Regions from separate parts of the Faecalimicrobium sp. JNUCC 81 genome, predicted to be linked through region 1. Evidence: predicted binding sites of a transcription regulator. Region 1 holds the regulator's gene; the other holds the start of a gene.
What was found. The regulator HrcA, encoded in region 1, represses chaperone genes, less so after heat shock. The targets are predictions, from matches to a motif close to TTAGCACTCNNNNNNNNNGAGTGCTAA.

Region 1 (8,118 bases):
GTCTAGTTTACAGACTTCAAGGAAAAGGAACTTTTATAAATCATAATATAAATTTCCATTGTAAATCTTTAAAAAATACAACAGACTCTATTAAGATTTCTAATTCTAAAAACGAGAATATTATATGCATGTTAATACCATGGATAGATAGCAGATTTGCTATAAATATAATAAATGGAGCTAAGGAATATCTTGAATCTAATGATTTTAAGTTAGTATTAATGATTACCGATACAGACCAAGATAAAGAAAAAGAACTTATAAAAACAGCTTTAAATATGAATTGTAGAGGTTTAATTATTTTCCCTAGTGATAACCAAATATATAATCCTGAAATTTTAAAACTTTCTCTTAATAAGTTTCCTACAGTATTAATAGATAGAAAATTAGAAGGTTTAGATATAAGTTATGTTGCTAGTGATCATTTTAATTCTGCTTTTAATGCCACTGAGTATTTAATTAATAAAGGCCATACTAATATAGGTTTTATTAGTCCTAGTCCTAAAATTGCATCATCTGTATGTGAAAGAATACATGGATATGAAAAAGCTTTAAGTTCTAGTGTTGGATTAAGAGATCAGTTAAAATTAACTCTTCCATTCGAATTAGAAAATAGAACTCAACTATTAAAAAATTTTTTATCTAAAAATAAAGATATCTCAGCTATAATTTGCGATGGAGGAATGACAGGACTTAGCTTAATTAAAATAATCTATTCTCTAGGTCTTAAGTGTCCTGATGATATAGAACTTATTCTATATGACAATGAATTTGAGCAATACATGGATTTTCTTCCATGCAAGCCTATTGTAATAGAGCAAAATCCTCATGAAATAGGATATACTTCGGGTAAAGTTTTACATAATCTAATAGCTAATAAATCATCACCTCAAAGTATAACAATAAACGAAAAAATCATATTTTAGTATATAAAAATTAAAGTGCTGATATATTATCAGCACTTTAATAACAATTATTATATTCTACTTTGATAGGAATAACCTTATCTAGATTTGTTCCGTGGGCAGTTATTTTTATACATCCGCTACCAGAACATTCAGCTATAAATGTTGTAAAAAAACATCCATCTCCAAAACTTATTGCTGGGCTAAAAGTCATTGTTCCTAAGTCGTAATCGGATAGTTCAAAGTTTATTATAGCATTTCTTACAGGATGACCATGGCCATCTACTAATACTCCAAATATCATCTGCTTACCACCTGGATTTAACTCTATTTTATATGGAAACATATATTTTAGACAAACTTGCTTAGGTCCTTGGTGCTGAACGTTCTTATGTTTTTTTCCTCTAGAATAATCTTCATTATTAACTTCACTTAATTCTATATTACACTCATGTTTTAATTTATTTTTTAAAAATTCATGAAGTTCTTCCTTTGTCTTAATTTCTTTACCTTCTATAAATAAAGTATCCATACATCCCCCACCTTTATATTCTAAAATAGCATCTTAAAATATATTATGATTTAGTAGAGTAACATATTCCTTTATATAAAAAATTCGATTCGCTTAAGCTACTGTGTGAGCGCTACACTTCATCTTAATCCGTTACTCTAAAGCTTTTTTACGCTCCCCAAGTTAGTGGATATTACTTATGTGTAGTAATTATTTATCGTTATTGAAGTAATTTAGTTTCCTTGAGTGTAAAAAAGTCCTAGGAAAATATCCTAGAACTTCTTTTTACTTTTTTCTAAACATATCTTCGATTTTTTGCCCAAAAGTTCTTTTCTTCTCATGAACTTCTTCTCCACACTCTTTAGCAAATTCTCTTAATATATCTTTTTGTTTTTCATTTAATTTCCTTGGTGTATCAACAACTACTTTTATATATTGATCTCCTCTAGAGTTTCCTCTTAGTCTTGGTATACCTTTTTCTCTTAATCTAAATACCGTTCCAGTTTGAGTTCCTTCTGGTACTGTATATTTAACTTTTCCATCTAATGTAGGAACTTCTATCTCATCTCCTAATGCTGCCTGAACAAATGTAATTGGCATATCGAAGTAGATATCATTTCCTTCTCTAGTGAATAATGGATGAGATTTAACATTTACTACTATATAAAGGTCTCCTCTTGGTCCACCTTTACTTCCAAGTTCACCTTGACCTGAAAGTTTTATCATTTGACCATCATCTATACCTGCTGGTATATCAACTTCTATAGTCTTAACTTTTCTAGTACTTCCCTGTCCATTACATTTACTACATGGAGATTCAACTACTTCGCCTTCTCCATTACACGCACTACAAGTTCTAGAACTTGCTATATTTCCAAATGGAGTTCTTTGTACTGTTCTAACTTCACCTGCTCCATTACAAGTAGGGCAAGTTTTCTTTGATGTTCCAGGTTTAGCTCCACTTCCGCTACATTCACTACACTCTTCACTTCTATTTATTTTTATAGACATTTTTTTACCAAATGCAGCTTCTTCAAAAGTTATATTTACGTCTTGTCTAATATCAGCTCCGCGTTCTGGACCTCTTCTTCTAGCCCTTCCTCCGCCGAATATATCACCAAACATGTCTCCGAATATATCTTCAAACCCGCCAAATCCTTGACCACTAAATCCACCTTGGCCAAATCCACCTTGACCATTTACACCTTCATGGCCAAATTGATCATAAGTTCTTCTTTTAGTATCGTCTGATAAAACTTCATATGCTTCATTTACTTCTTTGAATTTTTCTTCAGCTTCTTTATTATCAGGATTTCTATCTGGATGATATTTCATCGCCATTTTTCTATATGCTTTTTTAAGCGCTTGTGCGTCTGCATTTTTATCAACGCCAAGGACTTCATAATAATCTCTTTTAGTACTCAAATTTTGCCACCACCTTCATTTTACAAAACAATAGCTTGTAGAATATCAAACTACAAGCTATTATCTCTATTTAAGCAATTATTGCTTTAGAAAAGATACTCTTTTCTTTTAATATATATTATTATATACAAATACTTCTATTTGTGTAAATTATTTTTCATCATTTACTTCTGTAAAGTCAGCATCTACTACATTATCATCTTGTGCTGATCCTGCTTGCTCTTGTCCTGGAGCTTGTTGTTCAGCCCCAGCTTGTTGATACATTTGTTCAGAAACTTTATGGAATTTATTCATTACTTCATCCATAGCTTTCTTGATATCTTCAGCTGTTGCATCTTCTTTTTCTTTAACAGCTTTTAAATCAGCTATGGCAGTTTCTATTGCAGACTTATCGTCAGCACTTACTTTGTCACCTAATTCATTTAATGTTTTTTCTGTTTGATATATTGTAGAATCAGCTTGATTTAATGCTTCTATTTTATCTTTCTTTTGCTTATCAGCTTCAGCATTCATTTCAGCTTCTTTTACTTTTTTCTCTATTTCTTCTTCAGATAAATTAGTTCCTGAAGTTATAGTTACCTTTTGCTCTTTTCCTGTTCCTAGATCTTTAGCAGTAACATGAACTATACCATTAGCATCTATATCGAAAGTAACTTCTATTTGAGGTATTCCTCTTGGTGCTGGTGGTATATCTGTTAATTGGAATCTACCTAAAGTACTATTATCATAAGACATACTTCTCTCACCTTGAAGTACATGTATATCAACAGCAGTTTGGTTATCTGCAGCAGTTGAGAATACTTGAGACTTCTTAGTTGGTATTGTTGTATTTCTTTCTATTATCTTAGTCATTACGTTACCCATAGTTTCTATTCCTAAAGATAGAGGAGTAACATCAAGAAGTAATAAATCATTAACTTCTCCAGTTAAAACACCAGCTTGTATAGCAGCACCTGCAGCAACACATTCATCTGGGTTTATTCCTTTATGAGCTTCTTTTCCTATAAACTTCTTAACTGCTTCTTGAACAGCTGGTATTCTAGTTGATCCTCCAACTAATAATACATCATCTATATCAGATGTAGATAATCCTGCATCTTGTAATGCTCTTCTTGTTGGTTCCATAGTCTTTTCTACTAAATTAGAAGTTAATTCATCAAACTTAGCTCTTGATAAGTCTAAATTCATATGCTTTGGACCTTCAGCTGTAGCTGTTATAAATGGTAAGTTTATATTTGTAGACATTGTAGATGATAATTCTTTTTTAGCTTTTTCAGCAGCTTCTTTTAATCTTTGAAGAGCCATTTTATCATTTCTTAAGTCTACACCTTCAGCCTTTTTAAATTCTTCAGCTAAATAATCTATTATTATTTGATCAAAGTCGTCTCCACCTAATCTGTTGTTACCAGCAGTAGCTAAAACTTCGAATGTTCCATCTCCTATTTCAAGTATCGAAACATCAAATGTTCCTCCACCTAAGTCAAACACTAATATTTTCTTTTCTTGATCTAACTTATCCATACCGTAAGCAAGAGCTGCTGCAGTTGGTTCGTTTATTATTCTCTTAACATCAAGACCTGCTATTCTACCTGCATCTTTAGTTGCTTGTCTTTGAGCATCTGTAAAGTATGCTGGAACTGTTATAACCGCTTCTGTTACTGGTTGACCTAAGTAAGCTTCAGCATCAGCCTTTAATTTTTGTAAAGTTATTGCAGATATTTCTTGCGGAGTATAATCTTTACCATCTATATTAACTTTATAGTCTGTTCCCATATGAGTTTTTATAGATATTATTGTTTTGTCAGCATTAGTAACTGCTTGTCTTTTTGCAGGTTCTCCTACTATTCTTTCACCATCTTTAGTAAATGCCACTACTGATGGAGTAGTTCTCATACCTTCTGCATTTGTTATAACTTGTGCTTCTCCACCTTCAAGTACTGCAACACAAGAGTTAGTTGTTCCTAAGTCAATTCCTATCACTTTTCCCATGATTAATATCCTCCTTAATTGGTTATATATTAATTTTTATATTCTTATTTTAGTATTTTAACTTCATTTTTTATATGAAGAATTATTAATTATTTTATGTTTTGTATAAACTTATTTTAGCAAGAAACTTTAACCATACTAGCTCTTAGTACCTTTGTTCCTAGCCTATATCCTTTTTGAAGAACCATAACTACTTTGTTGGCTTCAACTCCATCTATACTTTCTTGCATTACTGCTAGGTGTAGATTTGGATCAAAATCTGAATTCTCAGCTTCTATTTCTTCTACTCCAAATTTTACTAGAGTATCTTTAAGTTGCTTATAAACTAAATCTATACCTTTATACATGTTATCTTCTTTATCTTCACATGCATCTAATGCTCTTTCCATATTGTCTATAACTGGTATTAAATCACCTATCATTTTTTCATTTGCAAATAAACCTATAGTTTCTTTTTCCTCTTGTGTTCTTCTTCTATAGTTTGCATATTCAGCTTGAAGCCTTTGATGTTGATCATTAAGTGATTCTATTTCTTCCTTTAGCTTATTTTCTTCTAACTTAGAGTTTATATCAGATATATTATCTCCTTGGTTAGATTCTTCACACTTACACTCTTCTTGACAGTCCTCAACCTTTTCAGTCTGAGATTCTTGTTCTAAAGTGCCTTTATCTTCTTTTAACTCTTCTTGTTGTATGTTATTTTCTTCCAAGATATTACACCCCTTAGTTATTTTATTATAAATTTACTTTCTATTAAATAATAGGCTCATATAATTGACTATTGAATAGATTCTTGCATAATCCATTCTTGTAGGACCAATAAAACTTATACGACCTACTAAATCTTTATCAATATTATATGTTGCTGTAACTATACTGCAATCTTTAGCCAACTCACAGTCATTGTCACTACCTATTATTATATTTATATTATCCTTTTGTATTCCTTTAGATCTAACCATGCTAGTTATAGTTTCTTTTTTCTCAAGCATATTTAAAAAAGATTTCGCTTTTATTATATCGTTAAACTCTGGATAACTAAATATATTGGTAGCTCCATTTAATGAGACTGATAAGTCTTCTTCTGATATATTAAAGTTAAGTGCATTTACAAGTTCATCTATAAATGCTGAATACTCACTTATCTCATATTTTATAAATGCAATTAATCTATTGTCTAGCTCTGTTATGCTTTTTCCTGATAATTTATTTGTAAGATTATCAGAAATTAGGTTTAATTTAGATTGATCTAAATTAATGTTAGTTAAAAGATTTGCATTTTTTATATCACCTTTGTCTGTGACCACTATTAGTAGAATTTTATTGTCACCCATTCCTACCAATTGTATGTGCTTTATAACACTTTGATTTACTAAACTTTTAGTCACAGCTACTGTTGTATAATTAGTAAGCTGAGATAATAACTTAGAGGTCTCATGAATTAAATCTTTTATATGATTTACATTTTTTTCTAAACATTGTTCAATTAATAGCTTTTCATCATCTCTAAGCTCATTTTGAGACATCAGCAAATCTACATATAATTTATATCCCTTTTCAGAAGGAACTCTACCTGCAGATGTATGTGGCTGAATCAAATAGCCTAGTTCTTCAAGATCAGCCATTTCATTTCTTATAGTAGCTGCACTAACGCCTAGATCATGTTTCTTTGATATAGTTCTAGAGCCTACAGCTTCAGCCGTTTCTATATAATCTTTAACTATAGCTTTGAGGATATTTAGTTTTCTTTCGTTTAGTTCCATTTTTTCGCCTCCTCGCTGTTAGCACTCACTAAATTCGAGTGCTAAAAAGATTATATATATTATATATCATTATATTTTTCATTTGTCAACACCCTTAAATTAATCTATAAATTCTATAAATATACTATTTGATATTTCTCTTCCTTTCTGAGTAAGTCTAATCCCAGTTATATCCTCATTTATAAGTTTTCTTTCTTTTAATTTTTTTATTTTTTTACTATATTTTGCCTTAAAATTTATATTAAATTCTTCTTTAAAATCTTTGAACTTTATTCCTTCATTCATCCTAAGCCCCATAAATATTTTTTCTTTACTTTTATCATCTATAGTTAAATTTTCTTTACTTTCTATTGGTTTATCATTTAAAAATAATTTTTCATGATATTCTTTTAAAGATTCAACATTCTTATATCTAAAATCATTTATATATCCTGAAGCACCTGGCCCAAGTCCTATATAATGATTACATTTCCAGTATAGTATATTGTGTTCACATTCACATTTATCTTTTGCATAGTTAGATATTTCATATTGGTTATATCCATTACTTTTTAAGTAATTTATAGTATAGTTATACATATTAATATCTGTATCCTCATCTATAACATTAAATTCATTATTTTCATACATTTCATATAATTTTGTACCTTCTTCTAATATAAGTGAGTATGCTGATATATGTGATGGATTTAAGCTAACTATTTTCTCTAAACTTTCTTTCCAATCTTCAAAAGTTTGATTTGGAAGTGCATACATTAAATCTATATTAATATTATTAAATCCAACTTCTAATGCATCTTTATAGTTTTTTTCAAATTCATCATAAGTATGTATTCTTCCAATAGATTTTAGATGGTAATCTTGAACAGCCTGTAATCCAATGCTTAGTCGATTTACACCAATTTCTTTCATAATTTTTAACTTCTCTTTAGTCAAGGTTCCAGGATTACATTCAACTGTTATTTCTGCATTTTTTTTTACATTAAAATATAAATTTATATTTTCAAATATATATTTTAGTTCATTACTATTTAATATACTTGGTGTCCCTCCTCCTAAGAAAACACTTGTAATATAATTATCTTCTTTCAAATTTTTACTATATAGTTCCATCTCTTTTTTCAAGTCTTTTAAATATTTATCTTTCGCTATTTTATCCATTTTAAATGAATTAAAATCACAGTAATTACATTTACTTACGCAAAATGGAATATGTATATATAATCCTAGCATTAATTTTCCTCTTTTCCTAATTTTATACAACTTAAATTATACCTTTTTATACCATATCAAGCTATCATATTATATTAAATAAATCTAATTTAAAATTTATTTATATTTAATTTTAAATTCCCTAAATCAATATAATTTAAACCTTATATCTATATAATTTTAAAAGCCTTTACCTAAAATATTAAGCAAAGGCCTTTATAAAATATAAAAATTTAATTACTTTTTTTGCTCATATATGAATATATCGGAAGTCCTATTAATGTTATAATTATACCTCCTAATGCTATTGTTG
Region 2 (8,118 bases), 1.3 Mb from region 1:
TCCTACACCAAGACCTCTGCTTTCTTTACTTACAATAAATAAATTAATAGACCCTTGAAACTCATATTCAATACCATCTATAAGTTCTTTATAAGCAGATATAATCTTTGAAAACTCATTTAATTCCTTTATATTTTTCTCATTAGATAAAATTAAATCTACATCATCAACACTATCAAATAAATCTTTAGAATCACATTTTAAATTATTTTTATCAGATTTAGCACCACCTAATATAAATCCAATAACTTTACCATCTTTTTCACATATCTTACTAAATGAGCTTTCTAAAATACAACTTTGTAGATAACTACCTAATACAACATCTAATAAATTTTTATCTTCAATAAATTTATTAAACCCAAAGGCATCACCTATAAATTCTTTCATACAATTATAATCTTCTTTTACCATATTTCTGTAAACAACTTGACTCATAATATTTTCTCCTTCAAAACTATATTTAAATACCTTATAATAAATGTAAAGTGTGCTCTAAGGGGAGAGTCAATAAAAAAATAAAATATAGGATGTGATTAATATTAAGAATATATTTTCTATTGGTGAGGTTTCTAAAATTAAAAATATAACTGTAAAAGCATTGAGATATTATCATAAGGTAGGAATCCTTATTCCAAAATATATAGATGAAAATAGTGGATATAGGTATTATACGATTGATCAATTTATTTCTATAGATATTATAAAAGGTTGTAGAGAATTAGGGACAAGCATATCAGAATTACAAGAGATATTTAAAGAGTGTGATACTGATTTGTTATTAGAGTTTTTACAATTTAAAAAACAAGAAGCAAAAGATAATATATGTAAAATGGAACATATAATTAAAAATATTGATGATTTAAGCTTAACTATAAAATACTCAAAAGAAATTATAAAAGAAAGTGATATAAAAATTAAGTATTTTGATAAGCGTCATATAGTTATAATAAAATGTGAAGAAGCTGGTAATTTAAATGAGTTAATATATTATTCAGACTTAGATAAAATTATTAGTGATTATAATATAGAAACATCTATAGATAGAGGTATAATATATAAATTAAATTCATCAGAAGAAATAGAGCCACAGTATGTATTTGATGTAGTAAAAGATATTAGCAAAATAAAAGATAAAAGTAATATAAAGACATTGCCAAGTGGTGATTATATTACTTTAATTTATAATAAAGAAAATATGGATGAAAAAAGAAAAGAGTTATTAAATTATATAAAAAACAATAATATAAAAGTTGAAAATATAATTGAAACAGAAATATTTAATGATATATTCAATATTGATGATTTTAGTTGTCAAATTCAAATTCTTATAAAAGAGGAATAGTTTTAATTTTTTTATGGTTATGTTTTAAATAAGTGTTGAAAGTATATATTTTCTAATATATCAACAAGTTTCTTTTGGAGACACAAAATATTAGATTGTATAAGTTCTTTTTTAGGTACTGATCATGTTGATGGTGCAATAGAAGCAGAAGAAGTATTTTTTGCTGAGAGTTTCAAAGGTACAAGAACTGGTAATATGCCAAGAAAATCTCGTAAAAGAGGTAAAGAAATTAAAAAGAGAGGCTATCTAATGAGCAAGTTTGTGTTGCCACAGCGTTAGATAGGCAGGGTAATTTAATAATAGAGCCTTTATGTAAAGGTAGAATGACACATAAGGAGCTTGAGAGATTTTATAAAGGACATATAGGAGAAAGTTCTATATTATGTACAGATAGCCATAAGTCATATATTAAATTTGCTACAGACTTTAATTTAGACCACAAACGCATAAAAATAGATAAGCATAAAGAAGACATTTATCATATCCAACATGTAAATTCATTACATAGTAATTTAAAGAAATGGATGGGGGATTTAATGGTGTTGCAAGTAAATATATTTCAAACTATATGCAATGGTTTAAATGGCTAAAAATATTTGAAACAGATAAGGATTCTATTAAAACTAAGAACTTTATTATACAAAGTAATGTTGTATATAATTATACAAGGGTCCAAGATTTTAAAAATAGAACACCTATGTTTATAATTAACTAATCAAAAGAGGGGATAATGTTAAATGAAAAAAATTGGAGTTATTTTTAGTATTGTTTTATTAATGATAGGGGCGGTAGGTTGTACAGGTGTTGGAGATTATGATATAGAATTAATAAATGGATTTAAAGTAATAAGAACATCAGCAGACAAAATACATATTGGGTCACCTGAATATAGTTATGATGAATTGTTAATACCACTCCTTGATGATTATGACGAAGGCGAGTACGTAACACAAGTAGGTCATGACAATGATAGGTATATAATTGCAAAAACAAATTTAAATAATTACTATTTATTAGATACAAAAGAACCAATAGTAAATGGTCCATTCACAGAAGCAAAGTTTATACAAGTAAAAGAAAATGCAGAAATACCAGAGAGTGTTATTCTTAAAGATTTAGATACATATGAAAAGATAAAATAATAAAAAAATATATAGGGTTGATTTCAACCCTATATATTTTTTACTCAATATCAATATTTTGTTAAAACATAGCCTTTTTTATAAATTTTTTTAAAAAATTAGCACTCGATACTTGACACTGCTAACAAAATGATTAAAATAATAAATATAGAAAAAAATTATTAAAAATGAACTTAGGAGGAGATAAAATGGAAAATAAAAGAGGTAATATATCAATACATACAGAAAACATATTCCCTATAATAAAGAAATGGTTATACTCTGACAAAGATATATTTTTAAGAGAGCTTATAAGTAATGGATGCGATGCAATAAACAAGCATAAGAAATTAATTTCTTTAGGGGAAATATCAGACAATAAAGATAATGACTACAAAATAAATGTAATTATAGATAAAGAAAATCAAACGCTTATATTTGAAGACAATGGTATAGGTATGACTGAGGAAGAAGTAGAAAAGTATATAAATCAAGTTGCTTTTTCTGGAGCTGAAGATTTTGTAAATAAGTACAAAGAAAAAATAAGTGAAGAAAATGATATAATAGGTCACTTTGGATTAGGTTTCTATTCAGCATTTATGGTATCTAAGAAAGTTCAAATTGATACATTATCATATAAAGAAAATGCAAAAGCTGTAAGATGGATAAGTGAAGGACAAACTGAATATGAAATAAGTCCTAGTGATAATAAAACTACAAGAGGTACAACTATAACACTATACTTAGATGATGATAGTAAGGAATTTTTAGAAGAGTATACTGTAAGAAGTATAATTGATAAATACTGTTCATTCTTACCAGTTGATATATATATAAAAGTTAGTGGAAAAGAAGAAGAGGATTTAAAACCTATAAATGATACAAAGCCTTTATGGACAAAATCACCAAAAGATTGTACAGATGAGGAATATAAAGAGTTTTACAAAAAAGTATTTAAAACATTTGATGAACCATTATTCTGGATACACTTAAACGTAGATTATCCATTTAATTTAAAGGGTATATTATACTTCCCTAAATTAAAAAATGAGTTTGAGCTTATAGAAGGTAAAGTAAAATTATATAACAACCAAGTGTTTGTTGCAGATAATATAAAAGAAGTTATACCAGAGTTTTTATTACTACTTAAAGGAGTAATAGACTGCCCAGACTTACCATTAAATGTATCAAGAAGCTTCTTACAAAATGATAAAGATGTAAGTAAAATATCTAAGCATATAGTTAAGAAAGTTTCAGATAAATTAAAATCACTATACAAAAATGAAAAAGAAAACTATGAAAAATTCTGGGATGATATACAAGTATTTATAAAATTTGGATGCTTAAAAGACGAAGGATTCTACGATAGAATAAAAGATATTATATTATTTAAAAATATTGATGATAAATACTTAACACTTAATGAGTATTTAGAAAGCTGCAAAGAAAAACATGAAAACAAAGTATTTTATATAAGTGATGAAAATCAACAATCTCAATATATAAAATTATTTAAAGATTATGGATTAGATGCAATAACTTTAGATACTAGCATAGATAATCACTTTATATCATTTATTGAATACAAAAACCCACAAGTTAAATTTAAAAGAATAGATGCAGATTTATCAGATGTATTAAAAGATAAAAATGAAGATGAAAATAAAGAAGACAAAACTGCTATAGAAAATCTATTTAAAGATTTAGTTAAAGATAAAGTAAAAAATTACTCAGTAGAGAGTTTAAAGAGTGAAGATACTACAGCTATAATATTAGTATCAGAAGAATCAAGAAGAATGGCTGAAATGAAATCACAATTTGCAGGAATGGATTTTGGGATGAATTTTGAAGAAGAAAAGACTTTAGTTATAAATAACAACAGCCCAATAGTTAAAAAGTTAGTTGATTTAAAAGATGATGAAAGTAAAAAAGAACAATTATCTTTAATATGTAATCAAATAGTAGATGTAGCATTACTTTCAAATAAAGAATTAGATTCAAAAGGATTAGATGAGTTTATAAAAAGAAACAATAAACTTATAAGTATGGTAATGGATTTATAAAAACAAATATACTTAGAAAAATAAAAAGAGTGTATTACATTTAAGTAATACACTCTTTTTTATTTTAAAAATAAATGTAAAAATATGGAAAAATATGTAGGGAAAATTACAAAATATACCATTTTAAAATAAAAATATTTTATTTTAGATAAAAAATAATGAAAAACGCAATTTTCGACAATATATCACAAAATGATTATGATATATTACTTAATGACTAAAATTGAGGGAGGTATTTGATATGAGCTATCGTAAGGATGATTATGGGATAAATTATGTTAAGGAGGATGTTGAGCAGAGTTTTTTCAAAAAAAATATAAAAGTGATTATAGCAATTATAGTAGCATTTTCATTAGGTGCTATTGGAGGGTCATCTATTGGGGTAGATGAGAAAGAACATGATGCAGTTAAGTCTCAATTAGAAAATAAATCTAAAGAGTTAGAAACTGTAAATTCTAAAATATCAGAATTAGAAACTAAAGTTCAAGAAGCTAAGCCATATTTTGATATGGGTAGTGCTGAACAAGAAGCTATGAAAATAGAGGCAGCTAAAAAAGAAGAAGAAAATAAGAAAGAGCAAGAAAGAATAGCTGAAGAACAAAGATTAGCAGAATTAGAAGAAAAAACAAAAACATTAAAAAATGGAAATTTCATAGCAGGTAAAGACTTTGACCCAGGTACATATGATATAGTAGCCGTTTCAGGTGGAGGAAATGTAACTGGAGGAAGTATATTCAAAGGTGGAATAAATGCAATAATGGGACCAGCAGATGATGGATTCTATCAAAAGGAATATAAAAACATAGCATTTAAAGAAGGTGAAAGCTTAAAAGTAAGTAATGTTACTATAAAACTTATACCAGCTGAATAATATACAAAGTAGATAGTTTAATAAATAAAATAGTTGATTTTGGATTATTTTTAATACTTAATAAATATATACAAGGATTTAATGATTATGAAAGAGCATTTATAGGTCAAAGAAAATCTAAAGAAGAAAGTGATACAAACAATATGATACCATAATATTAAATTAATAAGAGGAATTAATCTAAACTATTGGAATATCAATGTTTGAGTTTATTTTAATATAATCAATTAAGAAATAATTAAAAATAGGGGTATATTTTTAAAAGAATAAGGTATATAATTATAAGTGTAGTAAATAAAAAGAAAGCCTTTTATAAAAGGTATGGAGAATTTTAAAATGAATAATGGAACAGTAAAATGGTTTAACAATGAAAAAGGATTTGGATTTATATCAGTAGAAGGTGGAGATGATGTATTCGCACATTTCTCAGCTATACAAACAGAAGGATTTAAGTCATTAGAAGAAGGTCAAAAAGTAAGCTTTAATATAGTTAAAGGTGCTAGAGGACCTCAAGCTGAAAACATAACTATATTATAATATAGATAAAAAAAGACCGAATGGTCTTTTTTTAATACATTTATAGAAAATATACTCTATATATGACATAAATATTAAATAAAAACATAAAAATTAGTTTTATCTTAAAATTAGAGATTTAAAATATAGATTAATTAGGAGGTATAAGTATGAAAGTGTTACAAAGAGGATTAAAAAAAGAAGATATAGTTAAAATTAAAAGATATAATAAATGGCATATAGTAACAGATAATGATGTAAGAATGCTTGTAAATGAAACTTCTAACACAGATAAAGACGATAACTCAAATAAAGTAGATTGGAAAAATAGCAAGGCATATATATTTATGGATAGTTTTGAATCTAGTAAAAAATTTTATGAAAAGAATAAAGAATTAGAATTAAAGTTATATATAAAAGCAGATATTGGAACTTTATACAATGAATATAAAGTAAATGATTGGAGTTTAACTGAAAGAGGAATAGAAGTAGATTTAGCATAAATAAAATAGATGAAAATATTAATACATATAAAACGTTAAGTATAAAATATACTTTATTTTTTATGCTTACATTTAAAATATAAAAAGAGCTTTTTTAATCAACTTAAGATTAAAAGAGCTCTTTTTATATTTTAAATTTCTTTAGATACACCCATGGAATAACTTCCTTGTGGGTTTAACATTATATTTATTTTCTTTAAATAATCAAGTATTAAAGGAACAGCAGCAGCAATCCAAGCCATTGGACCTGCTAAACAAATACCTGTATAACCTAAAAAAGCAGGTAAAGTAAAAGCAACTATAGTTCTAGCAACTAATTCAGCCACACCAGCCATCATAGGAACAAAAGTATAACCCATTCCTTGTAATGTATTTCTGTATATAAATATTAAACTAAGTGGTATAAAGAAAAATGCCACTATAGTAAGATATTTCTTAGCATAAGCTATAACATTTGGATCAGCATCTGATACGAACATGTTAATAAACATCTCACCAAAGAATATAAGTACAAGTGCAGCAACAATACCTATAATTATGTTAATAATAGTACACTTTTTAACACCTTCTTTAATACGTTCAATATTTCCAGCACCAAGGTTTTGTGCAGAGTAAGTAGCCATAGTAACACCAAATGTGATACTAGGTTGCATAACAAGTTGTTCAACTCTTGAAGCGGCAGTATGAGCTGCAACTACAGTTGAACCAAAGGCATTAACAGCACCTTGTAGTATTATTGCACCAATAGCTGTTATTGAGAATTGAAGAGCCATTGGAACTCCGATCTTTAAGTGTTGTTTAATATATTCATTTCCAAACTTAAAGTGTTTTTTCTTAATGTGTAGTATAGGGAATTTCTTTGCAGTATATATAAAACATAATAATCCTGAAACTCCTTGCGATATAACTGTAGCATAGGCAGCTCCAGAAACTCCCATTTTAAAATTAACGATAAATACTAAATCTAGTATTATATTTAAAATTGATGAAACTATTAAAAAGTATAATGGCGTTTTACTATCTCCAAGTGCACGTAAAATACCTGATATCATATTGTAGAAAAATGTTGCGAAAGTTCCAGCAAATATTATTGTAATATAAATTGCTGCATCGTTTATAATATCATTTGGAGTATTCATTAAACGAAGTAACGGTTTAGCTGCAAATACACTTATAATAGTAATTATAATTGCCATAATAGTTGATAGTACAATTGCACTAGCTACAGCCTTTTTTAATCCTTCTTCATCATTAGCACCAAATTTCTGAGAAACTAAAACAGAAAATCCAGACGCCAATCCTAAAACAAATCCGATTATTAAAAATGTCATTGAACCGGTGGATCCAACGGCAGCAAGTGCTTTTACCCCAAGAAAATTTCCAACAATAATTGTATCAACCATACTGTAAAACTGTTGAAATATATTACCTATTAACAAGGGTATAGAAAAAAATAAAATTAGTTTTACTGGATTACCAGTAGTCATGTCTTTAGTCATATTATCTCCTTTCATATAAATAAATTATATCCATCTCAATAGAATAACATTGTTTGTATATCTATACAACAATTTATGTGTTTCATATTAAAAATGTACGCCTAATATTAAATAAATATATTTTTTTATATTAAATATACCTCATAATTCGAACCAAATCGTATTTATTATAAAAAATAACATATATTAGTATATAAATA

Region 2: htpG (molecular chaperone HtpG) is a predicted target of HrcA. The motif match lies at 2,586-2,612, and genes of this name have one in related genera.

The regions. Positions count from the first base shown of each region.
Region 1 is NZ_CM132203.1:2,880,075-2,888,192, forward strand. It holds gene JNUCC81_RS14400 (substrate-binding domain-containing protein) at 1-926, shown strand, start outside; gene JNUCC81_RS14405 (hypothetical protein) at 964-1,437, opposite strand; gene dnaJ (molecular chaperone DnaJ) at 1,702-2,841, opposite strand; gene dnaK (molecular chaperone DnaK) at 2,992-4,830, opposite strand; gene grpE (nucleotide exchange factor GrpE) at 4,947-5,540, opposite strand; gene hrcA (heat-inducible transcriptional repressor HrcA) at 5,574-6,593, opposite strand; gene hemW (radical SAM family heme chaperone HemW) at 6,693-7,826, opposite strand; gene JNUCC81_RS14435 (APC family permease) at 8,039-8,118, opposite strand, start outside.
Region 2 is NZ_CM132203.1:1,566,966-1,575,083, forward strand. It holds gene JNUCC81_RS07755 (GNAT family N-acetyltransferase) at 1-438, opposite strand, end outside; gene JNUCC81_RS07760 (MerR family DNA-binding transcriptional regulator) at 533-1,345, shown strand; partial or broken gene JNUCC81_RS07765 (IS1595 family transposase) at 1,385-2,060, shown strand; gene JNUCC81_RS07770 (hypothetical protein) at 2,083-2,487, shown strand; gene htpG (molecular chaperone HtpG) at 2,676-4,529, shown strand; gene JNUCC81_RS07780 (hypothetical protein) at 4,771-5,400, shown strand; gene JNUCC81_RS07785 (cold-shock protein) at 5,737-5,937, shown strand; gene JNUCC81_RS07790 (hypothetical protein) at 6,087-6,419, shown strand; gene JNUCC81_RS07795 (MATE family efflux transporter) at 6,551-7,918, opposite strand.